4 regions of the Micromonospora palomenae genome follow, and region 2 is predicted to be linked to each of the others. Evidence: riboswitches for the same ligand, from Rfam matches in the RefSeq annotation. Region 2 holds a riboswitch; each other region holds the start of a gene.
The links. Region 2 has a riboswitch for cyclic di-AMP ahead of FHX75_RS16200 (C40 family peptidase). Riboswitches for the same ligand answer to the same signal wherever they lie in the genome.

Region 1: another riboswitch for cyclic di-AMP. It lies ahead of FHX75_RS13640 (coiled-coil domain-containing protein); the one in region 2 lies ahead of FHX75_RS16200 (C40 family peptidase).
Region 3: another riboswitch for cyclic di-AMP. It lies ahead of FHX75_RS03345 (LysM peptidoglycan-binding domain-containing protein); the one in region 2 lies ahead of FHX75_RS16200 (C40 family peptidase).
Region 4: another riboswitch for cyclic di-AMP. It lies ahead of FHX75_RS10560 (C39 family peptidase); the one in region 2 lies ahead of FHX75_RS16200 (C40 family peptidase).

Annotation. Positions count from the first base shown of each region.
Region 1 is NZ_VIXA01000002.1:565,407-570,488, forward strand. It holds gene FHX75_RS13630 (heavy metal translocating P-type ATPase) at 1-676, opposite strand, end outside; gene FHX75_RS13635 (YibE/F family protein) at 995-2,332, shown strand; cyclic di-AMP (ydaO/yuaA leader) riboswitch at 2,499-2,629, shown strand; gene FHX75_RS13640 (coiled-coil domain-containing protein) at 2,634-3,653, shown strand; gene FHX75_RS13645 (carbonic anhydrase) at 3,719-4,372, opposite strand; gene FHX75_RS13650 (helix-turn-helix transcriptional regulator) at 4,602-4,931, shown strand.
Region 2 is NZ_VIXA01000002.1:1,087,171-1,092,252, reverse strand. It holds gene FHX75_RS16205 (C40 family peptidase) at 119-1,135, shown strand; cyclic di-AMP (ydaO/yuaA leader) riboswitch at 1,286-1,422, shown strand; gene FHX75_RS16200 (C40 family peptidase) at 1,435-2,475, shown strand; gene dcd (dCTP deaminase) at 2,518-3,096, opposite strand; gene FHX75_RS16190 (pyridoxamine 5'-phosphate oxidase family protein) at 3,175-3,741, shown strand; gene FHX75_RS16185 (zinc metalloprotease) at 3,806-4,792, opposite strand; tRNA gene FHX75_RS16180 (tRNA-Gly) at 5,028-5,082, shown strand, end outside.
Region 3 is NZ_VIXA01000001.1:732,108-737,189, reverse strand. It holds gene FHX75_RS03355 (YdeI/OmpD-associated family protein) at 1-107, shown strand, start outside; gene nhaA (Na+/H+ antiporter NhaA) at 278-1,594, opposite strand; gene FHX75_RS03345 (LysM peptidoglycan-binding domain-containing protein) at 1,841-2,512, opposite strand; cyclic di-AMP (ydaO/yuaA leader) riboswitch at 2,511-2,685, opposite strand; gene FHX75_RS31905 (hypothetical protein) at 3,129-3,254, shown strand; gene FHX75_RS03340 (peptidoglycan-binding domain-containing protein) at 3,256-4,140, shown strand; gene htpG (molecular chaperone HtpG) at 4,189-5,082, opposite strand, start outside.
Region 4 is NZ_VIXA01000001.1:2,340,369-2,345,450, reverse strand. It holds gene FHX75_RS10570 (hypothetical protein) at 1-406, shown strand, start outside; gene FHX75_RS10565 (hypothetical protein) at 558-1,322, shown strand; cyclic di-AMP (ydaO/yuaA leader) riboswitch at 1,626-1,766, shown strand; gene FHX75_RS10560 (C39 family peptidase) at 2,003-2,830, shown strand; gene FHX75_RS10555 (alpha/beta fold hydrolase) at 2,936-3,691, shown strand; gene FHX75_RS30690 (hypothetical protein) at 3,845-4,006, opposite strand; gene FHX75_RS31565 (hypothetical protein) at 4,392-4,847, shown strand; partial or broken gene FHX75_RS31965 (hypothetical protein) at 5,038-5,082, opposite strand, start outside.

The DNA of each region.
Region 1 (5,082 bases), 520 kb from region 2:
CGACCGCGCGGGAGACCGGGCGGGACTCGCCGGTGACCATCGACTCGTCCAGCTCGGCGGCCCCGTCGACGATCCGCCCGTCGGCCGGCACCCGGCCACCGGGGCGGACCAGCACCACGTCGGCCACCCGCAGCCCGCTCACCGGCACCCGTTCGGTGCCGCCCTGCGGCCCGACCCGCTCGGCGTCGTCGGGGAGCAGCGCGGCCAGCGCCGCGAGCGCGCCCCGCGCCTGCCCGACGGCCTTCATCTCCTGCCAGTGCCCGAGCAGCATGATGGTGACCAGGGCGGCCAGCTCCCACCAGAAGTCCAGCTCGAAGGCGCCGAGGCTGGTGGCGAGCGAGGCGGCGTACGCGACGCTGATCGCCATCCCGATCAGCAGCATCATCCCCGGGGCCCGGTCGCGCACCTCGCGCACCGCGCCGACGAGGAACGGCCAGCCGCCCCACCAGAAGACCACCGAGCCGAGCACCGGCCCGACCAGGGACCGGCCGGGGAACTCCAGCGAGTAGCCGAACCACTCCATCACCATGTGGCTGGTGGCGACCACGGGCAGGGTCAGCGCCAGGCAGAGCCAGAACCGGCGGCGGAACATCTCCGGGTCGTGCCCGGCGTGCCGGTCGTGCCCCCGGTGCCGGTCCGACCCCGGGTGCCGGGCCGGGCCGGCCTGCTGGTCCATGCCCTCACGATGCCCGGTGAACGCGCTGCCGATGGCACGAACCGGGCGGACCCGCACCGAACCTGGCTACGATTCTCCGGCCATGACTCGCCATCCGCCGCTGCTGCCGCCGACCCGCGTACCGCGCCGGGCTCGGCTGCCGTGGGCGGCCGCCCGGGCGGGTCGCCACACCGGGCGACAGCACCGTCCGGTCGCCCTGGGTGACCCCGCCGGCACCCAGGGCCCACACCGGGGTACGCGGCCCGCCACGCGCGTTCCGCGGCTGAACCGACCGGCCGGCTGACACGTACTCCGCCCTGGATCGTTGGGAGACTCGCAATGGGCGCCGACCACACCCGTCCCGCTCCGTCCGCCCCACCGGGGGTGCGACGGATCCTCGTCGCGACGGTGGTCCCGCTGTTCGTCGTCACGGTGATCGCCGCCCTGGTGCTGTGGCCGCGCGACTCGCGGCAGGCCGACGGCGGCGCCGAGCCGGCGCGCCACCACGGCACGGTGACCCGGGTGGTGACCGAACCCTGCCCACCGACGCCGGAGGCGCCCGGCGCCGTCGAGGGCCCGTGCGGGACCGTGACGGTCCGGGTCGAGCAGGGCCCGGACAACGGGCAGCAGGTGGAGACGCCGGTGCCCGCCGGCCCGGGCGCACCCGCCGTGGCGGTGGGCGACGAGGTGGTGCTGGTCCAGCTCGCCGACCCGGCCGACCCCACCGCCACCAGCTACCAGATCGCCGAACACCAGCGGGGCAAGCCGCTGGTGTGGCTGGTGGCGCTCTTCGCGGCGGCGATCGTGGCGTTCGGCCGGCTGCGCGGGCTGGCCGCGCTTGCCGGGCTGGGCGCCAGCTTCGCCATCCTGCTGACCTTCGTCGTGCCCGGCATCGCGGCGGGCGGCTCGCCACTTCTGATCGCGATCACCGGCTCGGCGCTGATCATGTTCGTGGTGCTGTACCTGACCCACGGGATCACCGCGCAGACCTCGGTGGCGGTCCTCGGCACGCTCGGCAGCCTGGTGCTGACCGGGCTGCTCGGCAGCCTGGCCACCGCCGCCACCCACCTGACCGGGTTCGGCAGCGAGGAGGCCACCACGCTGTCGATGTACCAGCGCGACGTCGACCTGCACGGGCTGCTGCTGGCCGGCATCATCATCGGCTCGCTCGGCGTGCTCGACGACGTCACCGTCACCCAGGCCGCCACCGTCACCGAGCTGGCGCACGCCAACCCCGGACTGTCCCGGACCCAGCTCTACCGGGCCGCCACCCGGGTCGGCCGGGCGCACATCGCCTCCACGGTGAACACCATCGTGCTCGCGTACGCGGGCGCGTCGCTGCCGCTGCTGCTCCTGCTCACCGCCGACAGCCGGCCGGTGAGCCAGATCCTCACCAGCGAGTTCCTGGCCCAGGAGATCGTCCGCAGCGCGGTGGCGACGCTCGGCCTGATCGCCGCCGTACCGCTGACCACCGCTCTGGCCGCGCTGGTCGCCACCGCCGGTCGTGGCCCGGCCGACGATCCGGCCCGGGACACCGGACCGGCACCCACGCCCCGCCCCTCCGCCGACCGGGACGCGGCGCTCGAGGCGCTGAGCGCGTCGCGTCCCGGCGGACCGTCCACCCCGGCCCCCGCACGGTGGCCCGACCCGGAAAGGAGCACGGACACCGCATGGTGAGACTCCGCTGCGTGACCGACGCCGACGCGGAACCTGACGAACGCGTCACTCGTCACGCTTCGCTACGACGAAATAACGCATTTAGTCGGGTTCTGGACGTAGATCCCCGGTACGACTCTCGGGTAACCTCGCTGCCGGTCACCGCCGAAGGCGCGCAGCGGCGCCTGCGGTGCCGCCGCCCAATCGCCGCGAGGCGAGCCGGGGAACCAGGTACATGGGGTGAATCCGCGCGAGCGGTAGGGGCCACTTCCGTCCCGAACCCGTCAGCTAACCCGGTCGGCGGTCGACGGAAGGGAACACTGTGACGGCACCCCTGCGCCGCTGGTTGACTCCGGTGGTGGCCGTGTTCGCCGCGCTGGCCATCCTCGGCGGGCCGACAGCCGCGATCGCCGCGCCCTCGACCCCCACCCCCTCCGGGCACGAGGAGGACGACGAGCCCAAGCTGCTCACCGACGTCATCGAGCTGCGCAACCGCGAGTACTCGAAGGCGAAGACGCAGCTGGAGAAGTCCAAGAAGCGCCAGCAGCAGCTCGCGCTGGAGGTGCGGCGCGCGCAGGACGAGCTGGCGGCGTTGCAGCCGACGGTCTCGCAGATCGCGGCGCAGTCGTACCGGACCGGCCGGATCGGCGCGGTGGCGATGCTGCTGGAGAGCGACGCCCCGGACTCGTTCGTCAGGCGCGCCGCCGCCCTGGACGAGCTGAACATGGTCAACGCGCAGAAGCTAGCCAAGGTCACCGCCGCCAAGAACCGCGCGGAGCAGGCCAAGCTGGCGCTGGACGCCGAGGTGCGCGAGCAGCAGAAGCTCACCAACGACATGGCCCGGGAGAGCCGGGAGGCCGAGAAGGCCCTCCAGCTGGTCGGTGGCCGGGGCTTCACCGGCGGCCTGGTCGACGCGACCTCGCCGGTCGCCCGGATCGGCCCCGGCCGGACTGCCGACGGCGGCTGGCGTCCGGAGTCACGCACCGAGAACGACCCGACCACCTCCGGCACCATCACGCCGCGCACCCTGCACGCGTACAAGGAGGTCCGGCGGGCCGGCTTCACCCGGTTCGCGGGCTGCTACCGGCCCGGCGGGCCGTGGGAGCACCCGAAGGGCAAGGCCTGCGACTGGTCGTTGCAGCGGAGCGGCTTCGCGCCCTGGCACAACAACGACACCCGGATGTACGGCAACAACCTCGCCGCGTTCCTGATCCGCAACGCCGACCGGCTCGGCATCTACTACGTGATCTGGAACCGGCAGATCTGGTTCCCGGCGACCGGGTGGAAGTCGTACAGCGGACCGTCGAACCACACCGACCACGTGCACATGTCGATGCTTTAGCGCGCGACGCGTACCGAACGAGGGCCGTCCCCGGTGGGGGCGGCCCTCGTCGCGTGCGGGGGGGCTCAGCCGGCGACGGCGGTCGCCCGATCGCCGGCCTGAGCCGGCACGACGCTCGGCACCGCGGCCACCGTCCGCACCTCACCGGCGGCCAGTCGGTACGACATGCCGACCACCGCGCACCGCCCCTCGGCGACCGCGGCGGCCAGTACGGCGGAGTTGCCCAGCAGCGCCTCGACGGTGTGCGCGATGTGGATGTCGACGATCCCGTCGACGTCGTCGACACCCTGCTCGGCGGCCCGCCGGAGGCTGGGCGCCACCGCGTCCACCACCGCCCGCAGGTGCCCGGCCGGCGGCGTGCCGGTCCGCGCGGCGTCCCGGGCGGCCTGCACCGCCCCGCAGGAGTCGTGGCCGAGCACCACCACCAGCGGGGTGTTCAGGACGCTCACCGCGTACTCGACGCTGCCGAGCACCTCGGGGCCGGCGGTGTGCCCGGCGGTACGCACCACGAAGAGGTCACCCAGGCCCCGGTCGAAGATGATCTCGGCGGCGAGGCGGGAGTCGGAGCAGCCGACGATCACCGCGAACGGGTGCTGGCCGTCGGCGACCGCCGCCCGGTGCAGCGAGTCCTGGTTGGGGTGGCGCTGCGCGCCCGTCACGAAACGCCGGTTGCCGGCGTGCAGCTCGGCGAGCGCCTGCGTCGGATCGGTCAGGGTCATTGCCTCACCTCGGTCCCTCACGAGATCGGCCTGGTCACACCCGGCCGGCGACGGAGGCGGCCTCGCCGCCCACCGTCACACGCAGCAGAAGATACGTCAAGGTATACGTGATACGGATTTCATACTTTGCCCCGGCGTCGATGTGATGTTTCGCCTGGCGTCCGGCGGGCCGACCGCCGGGGTGGGTCCGGGGGAGCCAGGGCGGAAAAGCCGAGGGACTGGCCATACCATGACGGGCATGGCGACGACTGCGCAGAACGGGAGCACCCGGAACTGGACGTTCCTCACCAACCACGCGCACGTGCTGCTCGCCATCGCCCGCAACCCCACCGCCCGGCTGCGGGACGTCGCCGACGAGGTCGGCGTGACCGAGCGCGCCGCGCAGGCGATCGTCGCCGACCTGGAGGCCGGCGGCTACCTCCACCGCACCCGGGTGGGCCGGCGCAACGAGTACACGGTCAACCCGCGCGGCCACTTCCGGCACCCGGCCGAGTCCGACCGTCAGGTGGGTGACCTGCTCGCCCTCTTCACCAGCGAGCGCGCCGAGTCCACCTCCTGACGACCGCTCTCACCGCTCCGCGCCGACCGCGCGGCGCTCGCCGACCGCCCCGGCTTCGGTCCGGTCGACCACGGCGCGACCACGGGCCCGGCCGACCGCCGGCTTGCCCGGACGTCGGTCCTGTCGACCAGGGCGCGACCGCCGGCCCCTC
Region 2 (5,082 bases):
AATGAGCCACCTTGAATTCGTACGGACGGTTCCCTAATGTGGGGCACCGACCGCTGTGGGTCGTCTGCCTCCGTCTTCCCCTCAGCGAGGCGCCCGGCGGTCGGTCGCTAAGGAGTCGGTGCCGGTGGCAACCATGCCCCCTCATCGTCACGCCCAGGGTCGTCCGCCCACTCACCCCACCGGCCTGCGCCGGATCGCCCGCCGCCTGCTCACCCTGGTCGCCGCCGTGGTCGTCGGCGCCGGGATGTTCGCCGTGCCGGCGCACGCAGCGCCCACGCCGGAGGAGATCGAGGCGGCGATCGACAAGCAGTGGGAACAGCTCGAGCCGACCATCGAGCAGTACAACAAGGTCCGCGCGCACCTCAAGGTCAACCGCAAGAAGTCGGCGGAGCTGGAGAAAAAGATCCAGCCGCTGGCCCTGCAGACCGAGCTGGCGATGAACCGGGTGGGCGACCTCGCCTCCCGGTACTACATGACGGGCCCCTCGCAGGACATCGGCGCGCTGCTGGTCAGCGCCAAGCCGGGCACCCTGACCGAGCAGCTGACCATCCTCGACCGCCTCGCCGCGCAGGAGCGCAAGGAGCTCCAGGTCGTCATCAACGCCCGGCAGAAGTACGACGGCGAGAAGCAGAAGCTCGACGCGCTGATCGCCGCGGAGGTCAAGCAGGAGAAGGAGCTGGCCGCCAAGAAGGCGCAGATCAACTCCGAGATCAAGCGGCTCCAGGCGTCGATGCCGAAGACCGTCGTCAAGGTGGCCGGCTGCCCGACCGTCAAGGGCGTGGTGAGTTCCGCCGCGCAGACCGCCATCCGGGTGGCCTGCCAGCAGGTCGGTGACCCGTACGTCTGGGGTGCCGACGGGCCGAACTCGTTCGACTGCTCCGGCCTCACCCAGTACGCCTACAAGGCCGCCGGCATCTACCTGACCCACCACACCGGCGCCCAGTGGAACGAGGGCAAGGCCATCCCGCGCTCCGAGGCGCGCCCCGGCGACCTGGTCTTCTTCTACAGCGACCTGCACCACGTGGGTCTCTACCTGGGCAGCGGGCTGATGGTGCACGCGCCACGGACCGGCAAACCCGTCCAGGTCACCAGCATCGACTACATGCCGGTCGCCGGCTTCCGACGACCGAACTGACCCCGAGCCCGCCGCGAAACCCCCGGTCGACCGACCGGGGGTTTCGCGTATCCGGGACCCGGCACGGCATGGCGGGTTGCGGATCGATAACGGTCGTCTCTACTCTGATCCTTCGTCGGCCGCGACAGGTCCGTCCAACCCGGGCGGCAGTGGCCGGCACCGCCGAATCGCCCACGGGCGAGCCGGGGACCCAGGTAAGCCGGGGTGAATCCGCAGCCACTGCGGTAGGGCGCTCCCTTCCCGCCCGAACCCGTCAGCTAACCCGGTAGGCGGTCGCGGAAGAAGGAGCCCGGAGCCCGGTGGCACACCATGCCCCGCGGCCACCGTCGTACCGGTCGACCCAGGTCGCCCGGCTGACGGCTGCGCCGCGCCCACGCTGGTCCCGCTTCACCACCGTCCTTGCCGCCCTCGCCGGTGCCGCCGTCGTACTGACCGGCGCTGCCACGGCGGCCCACGCCGACCCCTCGGTCGCCGAGATCGAGCGGCAGATCGACCAGGACTGGAACAGGCTCGAACCGATCATCGAGCAGCACAACGCCACCCGTCAGGACCTGGCCGCCAAGCGCCGGCAGGCCGACGCGCTGGCCAAGCGCATCGAGCCGCTGCAACTCCAGGTCGACCTCGCGATGAACCAGGTCACCGGGCTCGCCGCCGAGGCGTACAAGGGGGAGAACGTCTCCGCCGTCAACGCCCTGCTCGGCAGCAGTTCCCCCGGCGAACTGGTCGACCAGCTCGAAATGCTCGACCGGTTCGCCCAGCGCCAGCAGCGCGACGTGCGGGCCGTCAAGGAGTTGCGGGACAAGCTGGCCGCGGAGAAGGCGCCGCTGGACCAGATGGTCGCCCAGCTGACCCGGACCGAGGCCCAGCTGGCCGCGAAGAAGAAGCAGATCAACGCCGAGATCGACCGGCTGCAGAAACTGCGGCTCAAGGTGTACGGCAACGGTGGCGGGGGTGCGCTGCGCCCGGCCCCGTGCCCGGCCGGCTATCCCGGCGGCCCGGCCGGCACGGCGGTCAAGTTCGCCTGCGCGCAGATCGGCAAGCCGTACGTCTGGGGCGCCGAGGGCCCGAACTCGTACGACTGCTCCGGGTTGATGCTCGCGGCGTGGGCGAAGGCCGGTGTCTCACTGCCGCACAACGCCCGCCAGCAGCGCCAGGTGACCGCCCGGGTCAGCCGGGCCGACCTGCGCCCCGGCGACCTGGTCTTCTACTACGCCGACCTGCACCACGTCGGCATGTACGTCGGTGGCGGCTGGGTGGTGCACGCCTCCCAGGCGGGCCAGCCGGTCAAGATGAAGCGGGTCGACGACGGGCCGGTCAACAGCTACGGCCGGCTGGGCTGAGCGCGCGCCGGGCTCCCGGGACTCCGGGGGCCCGGCCCGGCGTCAGCGGGTGGGCCAGGTGCGCCAGTTCTGCCAGGAGCGACTCGGGGTCGGCCCGCGCTGGCCCTGGTAGCGCGACCCGTAGACGGCGGAGCCGTACGGGTGCTCGGCCGGGGACGAGAGCCGGAAGATGCAGAGCTGGCCGATCTTCATCCCGGGCCAGAGCGTGATCGGCAGGTTCGCCACGTTCGACAGCTCCAGCGTCACGTGACCGGAGAAGCCCGGGTCGATGAAGCCGGCGGTCGAGTGGGTGAGCAGGCCGAGCCGACCCAGGCTGGACTTGCCCTCCAGGCGCCCGGCGAGCTGGTCGCCCAGCGAGATGACCTCCAGCGTGGAGGCGAGCACGAACTCGCCGGGGTGCAGCACGAACGGCTCACCCTCGGGCACCTCGACCATCGAGGTGAGCTCGTCCTGCTGGATCGCCGGGTCGATGTGCGTGTACAGGTGGTTGTTGAAGACCCGGAAGAGCTTGTCGAGCCGCACGTCGATGCTGGACGGCTGCACCAGCGTGGGCTCGAAGGGCTCCAGCGCGAGCGTGCCCGCCTTGATCTCGGAGACCAGGTCGCGGTCGGAGAGCAGCATCGGCACACCATATCGAGCGGACCGGGTGACCTGCGTGTCGGACTACGCGTTCGTACACATGTTCGATAGGATGTCCGTATGGCTTCCTGGTCCGAATTCGCCGCTGACGAGCCCCGACTCGCCGACGGGATCCGCCTTCTCATGCAGCAGTACGGGCCGGGCTTCGGCTACCTGGCCACCGTCCGCGCCGACGGTGGGCCCCGGGTGCACCCGGTCTGCCCCGTGATCACCGACGAGGGGCTGTTCTGCTTCGTCGTCGACTCGCCCAAGCGGCGCGACCTCGAACGCGACGGGCGGTACGCGTTGCACTCGTTCCCGCCTGAGGAGACCGACGACGAGGCGTACGTCGCCGGTCGCGCGCAACCGGTCACCGACCCGGCCCGGGTCGCCCGGGTGGCCCGCCTCGGCCGGGCGGCGCCGCAGGTCGACTGGCGACTCTTCGAGTTCAGCGTCGACGTGGCGATGCTGACCCGCCGCGACCAGGGTGGGCTCGGCCAGCCCGGCGAGGGCCACGGGTCCTCCGCCGTCCAGGTCTGGCTCGATCCGGTCGCCGCCCACCGCGGCGGCGACGCCGCCGGCGTACCCGATCGGCGGCCGGCGCGCCGCGGCCGCCACGGTTTCGACACCCGCCGCCCCGCCGCCTGACCGCCGAGACGCCGATGCCGGCCCCGTCCTACGACGGAGCCGGCACCGGTGTCTGCTGAGGGTGTTACGCCGCGCGGTACGCGTTCCATGCGGTCAGCATGCGGCTCGCCTGGCCAGCGGTGAACTGGTACATGCACGAGTCGTAGGTGTAGTCCATGAAGTTGGTGATCGGGTCCAGGCCGGCCGTGGCGCAGGTGTCCCGCCCGGTCGGGCACTGGAACGCCGGCGAGGCCTCGGCCGGGGTGTCGCTGACGCTGTCACCCGAGCCGGAGCATCCACCCTGGAACGTGTGGTAGAGGTTCAGCCAGTGGCCGACCTCGTGGGTGCCGGTGTCGCCCTGGTTGTAGTTGGCGGCGGTGCCGCCCGGCAGCGACTCGCTCAGCACGACCACGCCGTCCATGCTGTTCAGCTTCCGCTGCGGGAAGGTCGCCCAGCCGAGCAGGTCGTCGCTCAGCTCACCCAGGTAGACGTTGAGCGTGTTCTTGCCGCCCTCGCGCAGGGAGGTCTTCATCGACCGCTCCGCCGAGGAGCCCTGCACGATCGGGTACCACGCCGGGTTGGTCACCCGGTTGATCTTCGTCAGCTGGAAGCCGAAGGCCGTGGCCGCGCCGCCGGTGGCACCCGAGTAGGCCTGGTTCAGCACGCTGATCTGTGAGGTGATCATCGAGTCCGGGATGTTGCCGCCGGCGCGGGTGCTGTCGCGCTGGATCACGTGCACGACGACCGGGATGGTGACGCTGGCCAGCGGGGCGGCGGCCTGGGCGCCGGCCCGGAAGCTCGCCCGCTCGCGCAGCGCGGCGGCCAGGTCGGCCTCGCGTTCGCGGACCTGCTTGGCGGTCAGCTCGTTGGGTTCGTGCTTGGCGATCCCGCCCTTCTTGATCCGAGCGTCCGAGTGGACGTCGGCCGGCTCGGCGCAGACCTCGCTCGGGGCGGCGGAGAAGGCGGAAGCAGCGGGGACGACGCCTACCGCGGCGGTGCTGAGCAGCAGCGCGAGGGTCGTCGACGCGACACCGGCGGCACGCCGGGTCAGCAGGTTGGGACGGAGTCCCATGGGCCCACCTCTTTCTGGCGGCGTGACAGGGGGTATGTCACGCCGTGGTCGAGAACGTGGGGGTGACGTTACAACCGATCGACAGATTTGAGAACGACCATATGTTGCCGCTGTGAAACTTTTAGCTCCACGTGGATACGTTACGTCCAAGATCGATCACGGCGGAGGGCGTGCCGGCGTGCCCGGGGTACCTGGGTGCACGGCGGCGGTCGCCTCAGGTACAGTGGTGCCGCCTGCGGGTGTAGTTCAATGGCAGAACATCAGCTTCCCAAGCTGACAGTGCGGGTTCG
Region 3 (5,082 bases), on a different contig from region 2:
AACGGGCGCAGACCCGCGAGCGGAAGATCGGCGAGTTCGTTGCCATGCTGGCCCGTCACGAGACGATCTACCCGCAGAAGGCCAAGCCTCCGAACTCACACGGGTGATCGCCTGCTCGACGGTGGAACCAGTCACGGCGCCAGGAGCGCTCGGACGGATTCCCTGGTTCGGAAGGGACGCACCTCGGCCGTGCCGGGGCACGCTTTCGACCCCTCGGCGGTGAAGGCCGGCTTCTTGCCCGGCTTGATCCGGATCTACCGCCGACAGCCGGCTCGGTTCAGTCGACATGGCCGTCCGCCTTCGGCTCGAAGACGTCCGGGACGCCGTCGTGGTCCTCGTCGAGCGTCTCGATCTCGTGCACCCGCCGGTAGACCCGGGTGCGGGCGCGCAGGATCACCGTCGCCAGCAGCGCGGAGAGCAGCGACCCGGTGAGCACCGCGACCTTGACGTGGTCGTCACGCGCGCTGCCCAGGCCGAAGGCCAGCTCGCCGATCAGCAGCGACACGGTGAACCCGATCCCGCCGAGCAGCGCCAGGCCGAGCACGTCGACCCAGTTCAGCCCCTCGTCGAGGTTGGCCCGGGTGAACCGGGACACCAGCCAGGTGGCGGCCAGGATGCCCACCGGCTTGCCGACCACCAGGCCGACCACGATGCCGGCCGCGACCCGGTCGGTCAGCGCGGTGGCCAGCCCGGCCAGGCCGCCGACCGTGACACCGGCGGAGAGGAACGCGAAGATCGGCACCGCCACCCCGGCGGAGATCGGCCGGAACCGGTGCTCGAAGTGCTCGGCCAGGCCCGGCCCGGCGTCCGGCCCGCCGGCGGCCTCGCTGCGCAGCACCGGGACGGTGAAGGCGAGCAGCACGCCCGCCACCGTGGCGTGCACCCCCGAGGCGTGCACCAGCGTCCAGGTCACGGCGGCCAGCGGCAGCAGCAGCCACCAGGACCGGACCCGGCGCTGCACCAGCACGGCGAAGAGCGCGAGCGGCACCAGGGCGGCCAGCAGCGGCGGCACGGCGAGGCTGGAGGTGTAGAAGACGGCGATGATGACGATGGCGAGCAGGTCGTCGACGACCGCCAGGGTGAGCAGGAAGGTACGCAGCGCCGAGGGCAGCAGCCGTCCCACCACCGCGAGCACCGCCAGGGCGAATGCGATGTCGGTGGCCGTCGGGATTGCCCACCCCCGGGCGCCGTCGACCCCGGCGATGAGGACGAACAGCACGGCGGGTACGGCCACCCCGCCGACCGCCGCCGCCACCGGCACCGCGGCCCGGCGCGGGTCGCGCAGGTCGCCGGCGACGAACTCGCGCTTGAGTTCCAGCCCGGCGACGAAGAAGAAGATCGCCAGCAGCCCGTCGGCGGCCCAGGTGGCGAGGGTGAGATCGAGGTGCAGCGACGCCGGGCCGACGGTGAGGTCACGCAGCGCCCGGTAGCCGTCCGCCCAGGGTGAGTTCGACCAGAGCAGCGCGAGCAGCGCCCCGACGAGCAGGAGCGCCCCGCCCACGGTCTCCTTGCGCAGGATGGCGGAGATGCGGCTGGTCTCGCCCCAGGAGCGGCGGGCGAACAGGCTGGTACGGCGCCGGGGGGCGTCGGTCACGGGGTCTCCTCGTCGGCAGGGGTCGCGTCATCCATCGCCGACCAGACTTCCCGGCACACCAGGGCCAACCCTATCCCCCGCCCCCGGCCGACGGCCCGACGACCGGCGACGCGGACGCGCCGGCGGGCCGGTCCACGCGCGCCGGGTACCCCGTCGGCAGCGGCCCGAACCACGACGTCGCCGTGGACGCGGCGACGCCCGGCCGGTCGTCCGGCCGGGCGTCGTCACAGTGCCCGGGTGCTGGGGTCAGAGGCTGAGCTTCTGACCGGGGAAGATCAGCCCCGGGTCGGCGCCGACCACGCGCTTGTTGCGCTCGTACAGCGCCTGCCAGCCACCGGCCAGGTCCCGGGCGTCGGCGATCTGCGACAGGGTGTCACCCGGCCGCACCACGTACACGTCGCCGGTCCCGGCCGGCGCGCTGCGCCGCTGGCTGCGGGTGCTGTGCTGCTCCCGCGAGGACCGCTCGGTGGAGGTGGCCTTCGACGAGCCGGAGCGCCGCTGCTTCTGCGACTTCTCCGACTTCTCCGAGGGGGTGGAGTAGCTCTTGGTGGAGCCACCCTTCCGGCCGCAGGTCGGCCAGGCGCCGATGCCCTGACCGTCGAGCACCTTCTCGGCGATCGCGATCTGCTCGCCACGGCTGGCCAGGTCGGCGCGGGAGGCGTACTTCTTGCCGCCGTAGCCGGACCAGGTGCTCTGCGAGAACTGCAGGCCGCCGTAGTAGCCGTTGCCGGTGTTGATGTGCCAGTTGCCGCCGGACTCGCACTGGGCGATCGCGTCCCAGTTGACGCTGGCGGCGCTCGCCGGCGACGCCGGCGCCAGGACGGCGGCGACCCCGGTGACCGCACCGACGGCGAGCGTGCCGACGGCGATGCGGCGCGAGCTGACCCGTCGGTGACGGGCGGTGTATTCAGTTGCCATGTGGATTCCTCCACGCCGACGAGGTGAGCTGTCGGGTTCGGGCCGAGGAGCCCGGCCGCCCGTGGGCGGCTTCACCCCGAGGTGACGTGCACCGAGGAACGTGTGGGTCCCCCGCTCCATGCCCGCTGAAAAGGTCCCACCGGCCGGCGGCATGGATTAGGCGTTACCGGCCGTGGTGTCCGCGATCGCGAACACGAACGACGTTAGGAACTGTTTCGGGCGATTGCCCACCTCTTGTGAAGTTCTTCACCCGGCTGAGCGACGGCTTCGTCCTTCGAGTTGCGGGTTGGTCGGCGGTGCTCTACAAGGGCCGGTCGGGAACCTGTCAGGACTGGGCCGAAAGCCTCGCTCCGAGCGGCGGATCAGGTGCCGTCGTCTCGCCGTCTTCGCTGGTCAGGCGGCCTCGATCGGCGGCCCGCGCCGCCGGACGGTCAGCGTTGCCGCTGATTGGCGACTCATGTCTGGGCAGCCCGGCCGCCGACTCGGACGGTAGGGAGCAGAGCGCGGCCGCGGCGCCGACGGGTCGGACCCGCCGGATGCCGGGCGCCGTCGCCCTGGCCGGCACGGTCCGCCCCGGTTCGCGGCGGCCGACCATCCGCGAGAGGAAGGACGCTCCATGGACACCGTCAGCATCGACACCGACTACCTCGTCGCCACCTTGGACGAGGACGACGACCCGGAGAGCCTGGCCGGCGACGAGGTCGACTTCGACCTGGCCGCCGCGCTGGAAGAGGAGGAGTGAGATGGGCGTGCACCTGGCGCCCGCGCTGCGGGTGCTGCGCGAGGAGATAGACACCCGGTGGCCGCAGCGGGACCGCAAGTCCGACGGCTGGTTGGGCGACGCCAGTCACCAGGCGCGCCGCTCGGACCACAATCCGGACAGTGACGACCAGTCGGTCAACGCGGTGGACGTGGACGTCGACGGGATCGACCCGCTGCTGGTCGTCCGGCAGGCCGTCAGCCATCCGTCCACCCAGTACGTCATCTACGACCGGAAGATCTGGAGCCGTACCCGCAGCTTCCGGCCGGCCCGGTACACCGGGCCGAACCCGCACGACAAGCACCTGCACGTCAGCGTCAGCCACCAGCGGAGCCTGGAGGACAGCCGCCACCCGTGGGGCATCGCCACCGCCACGACGGCTCGGCTCGGCGACCGGGTGCTGCGCGCCGGCTGCCGGGGCGGCGACGTCCGGGAGTTGCAGGCCGTCGCCAACCGCCTCGGGGCCCGGCTGACGGCCGACGGGGTGTTCGGGCCGGCCGTGGCCGCCTGGGTACGGTCGTTCCAGACCGCCCGGAAGCTCACCGCCGACGGGGTGGTCGGTCCGCGTACCGTGGCGGCCCTGCGCGCGGCCGTCAAGCCGGCCCCTTCGGTGCCCAGCGGGCGACCGGCGACGCCGGTGTCCGGGGGCAGACCGGGCTCGCGGACGCTGCGGCGCGGCAGCAAGGGCGGGGACGTGGCCTTCGTACAGCGGTTCGTCGGCGCGAAGCGGTGCGGCCCCGCGAGCGGCGCCTTCGACGCGAAGACCGAGGCCGGGGTGCGCTGGTACCAGGGCATGCGGGGGCTGACCGTGGACGGGGTGGTCGGCCCGGCCACCTGGGCGGCGATGGGCGTGCGGGTCGGTTCCTGAGCAGGCGGCCCCGGCCCGGCGCTGCACCGGGCCGGGGCCGTCGTCGCGTCAGAGGGTGCGGGCCAGCCGGTCGGCGAGGACCCGGGCAAACCGGGCCGGGTCGGCCAGGTCGCCGCCCTCGGCGAGCAGCGCCATGCCGTACAGCAGCTCGGCGGTCTCGGTGAGGGCACCCTCGTCGCCGCCGCGCTCGTGCGCCGCGCGCAGGCCGGTGACCAGTGGGTGGGTCGGGTTGAGTTCGAGGATGCGCTTCACCTTCGGCACCTCCTGCCCCATCGCGCGGTACATCTTCTCCAGCGTGGGCGTGATGTCGTGCGCGTCGCCGACGATGCAGGCCGGCGAGGTGGTCAGGCGGGAGGAGAGCCGGACCTCCTTGACGTTGTCGGCCAGCGCGCCGCCGAGGAAGGCGAGCAGGGCGGCGTACTCCTTGGTCTGCCGCTCCCGTTCCGTTTCGGCCTCCTCGCGCTCCTGCTCGGTGTCCAGGTCCACCTGGCCCTTGGCGATCGAGCGCAGCGGCCGGCCGTCGAACTGCGCGACCCGCTCCACCCACACCTCGTCGACCGGGTCGGTGAGCAGCAGCACCTCGTAGCCCTTGGCGCGGAAGGCCTCCATGTGCGGCGAGTTCTCCAGCATGGCCCGGGTCTCGCCGGTGGCGTAGTAGATCTCCTCCTGGCCGTCCTTCATCCGCTCGACGTACTCGCGCAGCGTGGTGGGCTCGGTGGCGTCGTGGGTGGAGGCGACCGAGACGATGTCGAGGATCGCCTGCTGGTTGTCCGGGTCCTCCAGCAGCCCCTCCTTGACCACCCGGCCGAACTCCGACCAGAAGGTCCGATACCGGTCGGCGTGCTCGGTGCGCATCTCCTTGACGGTGGCGAGCACCTTGCGGACCAGTCGGCGGCGCACGATCTGGATCTGCCGGTCCTGCTGGAGGATCTCCCGGGAGAT
Region 4 (5,082 bases), on a different contig from region 2:
GCTCCCGGTCGCGCTCACCAGTCCTCTGTGGTGGGTGGCGCGCTGGAGCTCCCGGCTGCTGACCGGCCTCGCCCTGGCGGTCGCGCTCTCCCTCGGCGGTCCGGCCGGGCCGGACGCCGGCGCGCTCCCCGCCGCCCCGAGTCCGGCGGGCGCCCCGGTCCTCGCCGACCTGGCGGTGCCCGACGGGTCCGCCGTCCGCGCGGCCGCCGTCCCCGCCGTGACGATCGCCGCCGACGACGCCCAGAGCGCGGGCCGCGCATCCGTCGCCCCGCCCGCCGCGCCGCTCGCTCAGGTCACCTCGATCGACCCGGTCGGCCGGCCGGCCCATCCGGTCACCGCGCCGCCGCTGCCCCTGACCGGGCTCGCTGCCGGCACGACCGGTCCCCGCGCCCCGCCGGTCGGCTGACCGCCACGCGGGGCCACCCGCGACCGCGCCTTCGAGAACCGCACCACCGCACCCGCTCCCCGGCACGCGGCGCCGCCCCGGCCTCGCCCCGTCGCCCCCGGACCGGTGTGTGACTCCTCTTTCCGCATCCCGCTTCCGGGAGGTGCCCACCGTGAACACCGTCCTCTACCAGTTCCTCGTCGAGGTCCCGACCGCCGCCGCCATCTGGTCGGCCCTGCTCGTACTCGCCCTGACCGTGCTCACCGTGCTGGTCGCCCGCCCCGAGCGGGACCCGGCTCCCGACGAGCCGGTCGTCGACCCGGCCCCGGCCGCCGACCCCGCGACCGAGCTGGCGGATCTGCGTCGGTACGCCGAGGAGGTCGCCGTCGCCGCGGCGGGCGCCGCCCAGACCGCGCGCCGGTGGCGGGAGGCCTGGCTGGCCGCCCAGGAGGAGGTGGACCGGGCCTGGACGGCGTACGACGAGGCGGAGTCCGCCGCCCGCCGGTTCACCGGCGCCGCCGCGCTGCCCGCCCCGCGTACCCCGCGTACGCCGGCCGAGTACGCGGGCCGGGAGCGCTGGCTGCACCAGGCGGCGGTGGCGGCCCACTGGCGCGGCGAGCTGCCGGTGGAGCGGCTGCGGGACGTCTTCGCGCACCGGGACGGGTGGGACCCCCGGCGGCACCCCGTCGAGCAGGAGGTGCTGCTGGCCCGGGCGGTACGCGACGGCCGGCGGGACGCGTACCGGGCGGCGGCCGGGCGGGAGCGGTCGGCGTGGCGGGACGCGGAACTGGCCGCCGAGGCGGCCCGCGCGCTCGCCGCCGAGGCGTACGCGGCGGCGGAGCGGCTGCGTCCGGCGCGGCTGCCCGCCCAGCGGACGGCGACGGCGACGGCGCGGACCGCGCTCGCGGCGCGGTGGCGGCCGGCCCGGGTGGGCTGAGGACGCGACCGAATTGTTACCCGTATTTCCGTGACTCGCGTCACGGCAATCGGGAAACCGGTCATCCGGTCACAGTCGGTGACATCGATCGCGACGAGCGGCAGGGTTTGCCGCCGTGCTGTCCGGTTGTCGCCCGACGGTCCCGGAACAACCGCCTGTCCCATTGAGTGACGTCAGTGCCGAACTGTACGGCAAATTTGTCGCCCTGATCATGTTTACGCAGCTGACGGCGCTTGGCCGACACGTGACCGACCAGTAGTGTCGCCCGGGTCCGGTGCGGTTTCCGATCGCAAGAGGCGACGCCGCGCCGACCCGCTCAATCGTGATTTCACGAACCGGGGACCCATGCACGTCCGGGGTGAATCCGCGGGCCACGGCCCGTGGTAGGGCGCTCTTCCCGCCCGAATCCGTCAGCTAACCCGGTAGGCGGTGTCGGAAGGAGTTCCAACTTTTGCTGCTCCGTCGCATTCCTCGGCTTGATCTCCACCTCGGTACCGGGGTGTTCGTGCCGGTCCGCCGCGCCCTCGCGCGCTGATTCCGGCCCCACCCCGCCGCCCGGTCACCGACCGGGCGCACCCCCGCCGAGCGGCCTCGCACACCGGTCTTGACACCGCGGGTGACGTTTCGTCACGCGCCGGTCCGGCACGCCGCTCCCGCCCTCGTACCGTGGAGGAAAACACGTGAAGCACCCCCTGAAGCGGCAGCTGCGACGCCTGGCCACCGAGCGGTCGTACCAGCTGGTCGCCGGCTCGGCCGCCGCGCTCGTGCTCGTCTCCGGCGCCAGCACCCTGCTCGCCGACGAGGCGCCCGCCCGCCAGCAGACCTCGGCCGCCGTCGCCGAGGTGGCGCCCCGGCTGGACGACGTCGCGACCCGCGGCCAGGCCCGCGTCGGCACCCCGTCCGCCAGCCCGTCGCCCTCGGCCAGCCCCTCGGCGTCGGCGAGCGCCACCAAGAAGGCCAAGGCGGACCCGGACCTGACCCGCAAGGCGGCCCCCAAGCCGCCGTCGACCAAGGTTCTCCGCTACGACTACCAGGCGCAGACCACCTTCTACAACTGCGGTCCGGCCGCGGTGCGCAACGCGCTCAGCGCGGCGGGCGTCGAGCGGACCCAGGCCGAGCTGGAAGGCCCGCTCGGCACCACCGAGATGGGCACCAACTCGGCGCTGGACACCACCCGGGTCCTGAACCAGTCGGTCAAGGGCGACCCGTACCGGACCCGGATGTTCCAGGGCACCCCCAGCTCCGCCCAGATCGACCGGCTCCAGGCCGACGTGATCGCGGCGATCACCGACGGCCGGGGCGTCGTGGCGAACGTGGCGGGGAGCGCCACCGACACCGACGGCGGCTGGCACTCCTTCCCGGGCGGCCACTACATCGCGGTGGTCGGCTACAAGAACGACGGCCGGACGGTCCGGATCGCCGACTCGGCGGACCCGAACCTGCCGTCGTACTGGGTCAGCACCATCGACCTGGCGAACTGGATCGCCACCCGCGGCTACTCCGCCTGATCCACACCGTCGCTCGTCCGGGCACCGGCTCCCCTGGGGGCCGGTGCCCGTCGCCGTTGGCGCGGGTCTCGCGCGGCGGAACCGGGCGATGGCACACTGCGGCCCATGACCGACGACTCGGGTAACCGCCGGCTGCTGTTGCTGCTGCACGGGATGGGCGCCACCGGCGACGTGTGGCTGCCCTGGGCGCCGCTGCTGGAACACCGCTGGCCGGGCCGCTGGCTGGCGCCGGACCTGGCCGGCCACGGCTTCTCGCCGCCGCTGCCCGGGTACTCCTTCGCCGGGTTCGCCAAGCAGGTCGCGGCGGGGCTCGGCCCGGTGCCCGAGAGGGCCCGCCCGGGTGACCGGCTGGTCGTCCTCGGCCACTCCCTCGGCGGGGTGGTCGCGCTGGCGCTGGCCGCCCGCGACGCCGGGCTCCCGGTGGACGCGGTGGTCGGGCTGGGCATCAAGGCGGTCTGGTCGCCGGCCGAGCTGGCCCGGGCGCGCGAGCTGGCGGAGCGCCCGGTGACCTGGTTCGCCACCCGGGACGAGGCGGCCCGCCGCTACCTGAAGGTGGCCGGCCTGGGCGGGCTCTTCGCGCCGGACCACCCGGTGGTCGACGCGGGGCTGCGTGCCGAGGACGGCCGCTGGCGGCTGGCCATGGACCCGGCCGCCTTCGCGGTGGGCGCGCCGGAGCTGCCGGCCCTGCTGGCCGCCACCGACGTCCCGGTGCTGCTGGCCCGGGGCGAGCACGACCCGATGGTCAGCGACGCGCAGCTCGCCGAGCTGGGCGTGCCGGTGGCGACCCTGCCCGGCCTCGGCCACAACGCGCACGTCGAGGAACCGGCGGCGGTGCTGGCCCTGCTCGACCCGTACCTGTGACCGGTTGCGGACGGCGGGCGTCGCCGTCGTGGGCGGCATTCGGCTCGGGACTACCTGCCGACCCGGAGGTTCGAGCTCGCCGTCCACACCGGACGTTGTCACGGCGCTTGGTGTACCGCCGGACGTTGTCCGCCACTGACCGCAGTCCGTTCGTTAGGCCTGACCAGGGGATAAAGCCACGATGACCTCTTCGGTGTGAAGGAACCACCAGCCGTCGATGAGCTGCGCCAGCAGCAGGGCTGAGCTGTCCCAACGGTCCACCAGAATCCGTGGACGTCCGGCGCTGCCCGCGCCCGTCGTCACCCAGTTGGTCACCCAGCCCGAGCTCCTTGACCCCAGGCACGCGCTGGTTCGTATGGCTCTAAGATCCTTCTCTTCGGCAGGTATACGCCTCCGGAGTCCTCGAAGGCGGATTCGCCATGATCCCTGATCCGACTGACGTGAGCGGCCGCCTGGATGTGGCGCTGGCGGGTGTGGCCGCCACGTTCCGGGGCATGACGGCCCACCGGCAGGAGTCCAACTGCGAGTGCCACTGGGGCAGCGCGGAGGAACTGGCACTGCTCAAGACCCCGGACGTGCCGCTTGACGACGACTGCTCCGCCGCACGTACTGGACCACGGACTGGCGCTACCCCGGGCCGCTGCTGCGCCGGATCCTGCCCCAACTGACCCAGGGCCTCGTGGCGGGCCGAGTAGAGCCGATGGCCGGGACGGAGAGCCTGGGACGTCTGTTCACCGCCGGCCGCTGGCAGGAGTGGCCCACCGAGCAACGCAGCGCTCTGCGGGAATTCCTGGACGCCTGGTGGCTTCACGTCCTGGTCGAGCCCGATGCAAAGGTGCCCGCCCATGAGGCCCTGACGCTCCTCGCCGAGGTCACCACGAAGCTCACCCCGTGGTTGACCCTCTGGGCGGAGTTGCTGGTCGACGCGGTGGCGCGGCGGCGGCTGGTTACTGCCGTGGATGAGTGGATGTACGACCTACTGGGCGATGCGCTCCCCTGGTCGAGTTGGCACGACGAGGACACGTGGTGCCGCGCGCTGTCGCTGTGGGTGCTGCGACACGCGCCGGCCGTACTGCGAGAGCACGGCGCGTCGACCGAGTTATACGACCACGTGCGGCTGCTTGGCCTACCCTACGCCGATCGGTGGGACCGATAATCCCGTGTGCAAGGGATGGGTGTGATGACCTGCTGATCAGCGCGCGTACTCGTCCCACGATGGAGGCCAGCGCCTTCTTCGACGGGTAGGTGTAGACCACGCGTTTGGTGCCTCGCTTGCGTTTCCGTTGGATGCGGAAGCCCAGAAAGTCGAAGCCCTGGTTGATGTGGCTGACCTTCGTCTTCGCCTCTGACAGGCGTAGGCCGATCGGGGCGAGGACCTCGGCAACCTGTTC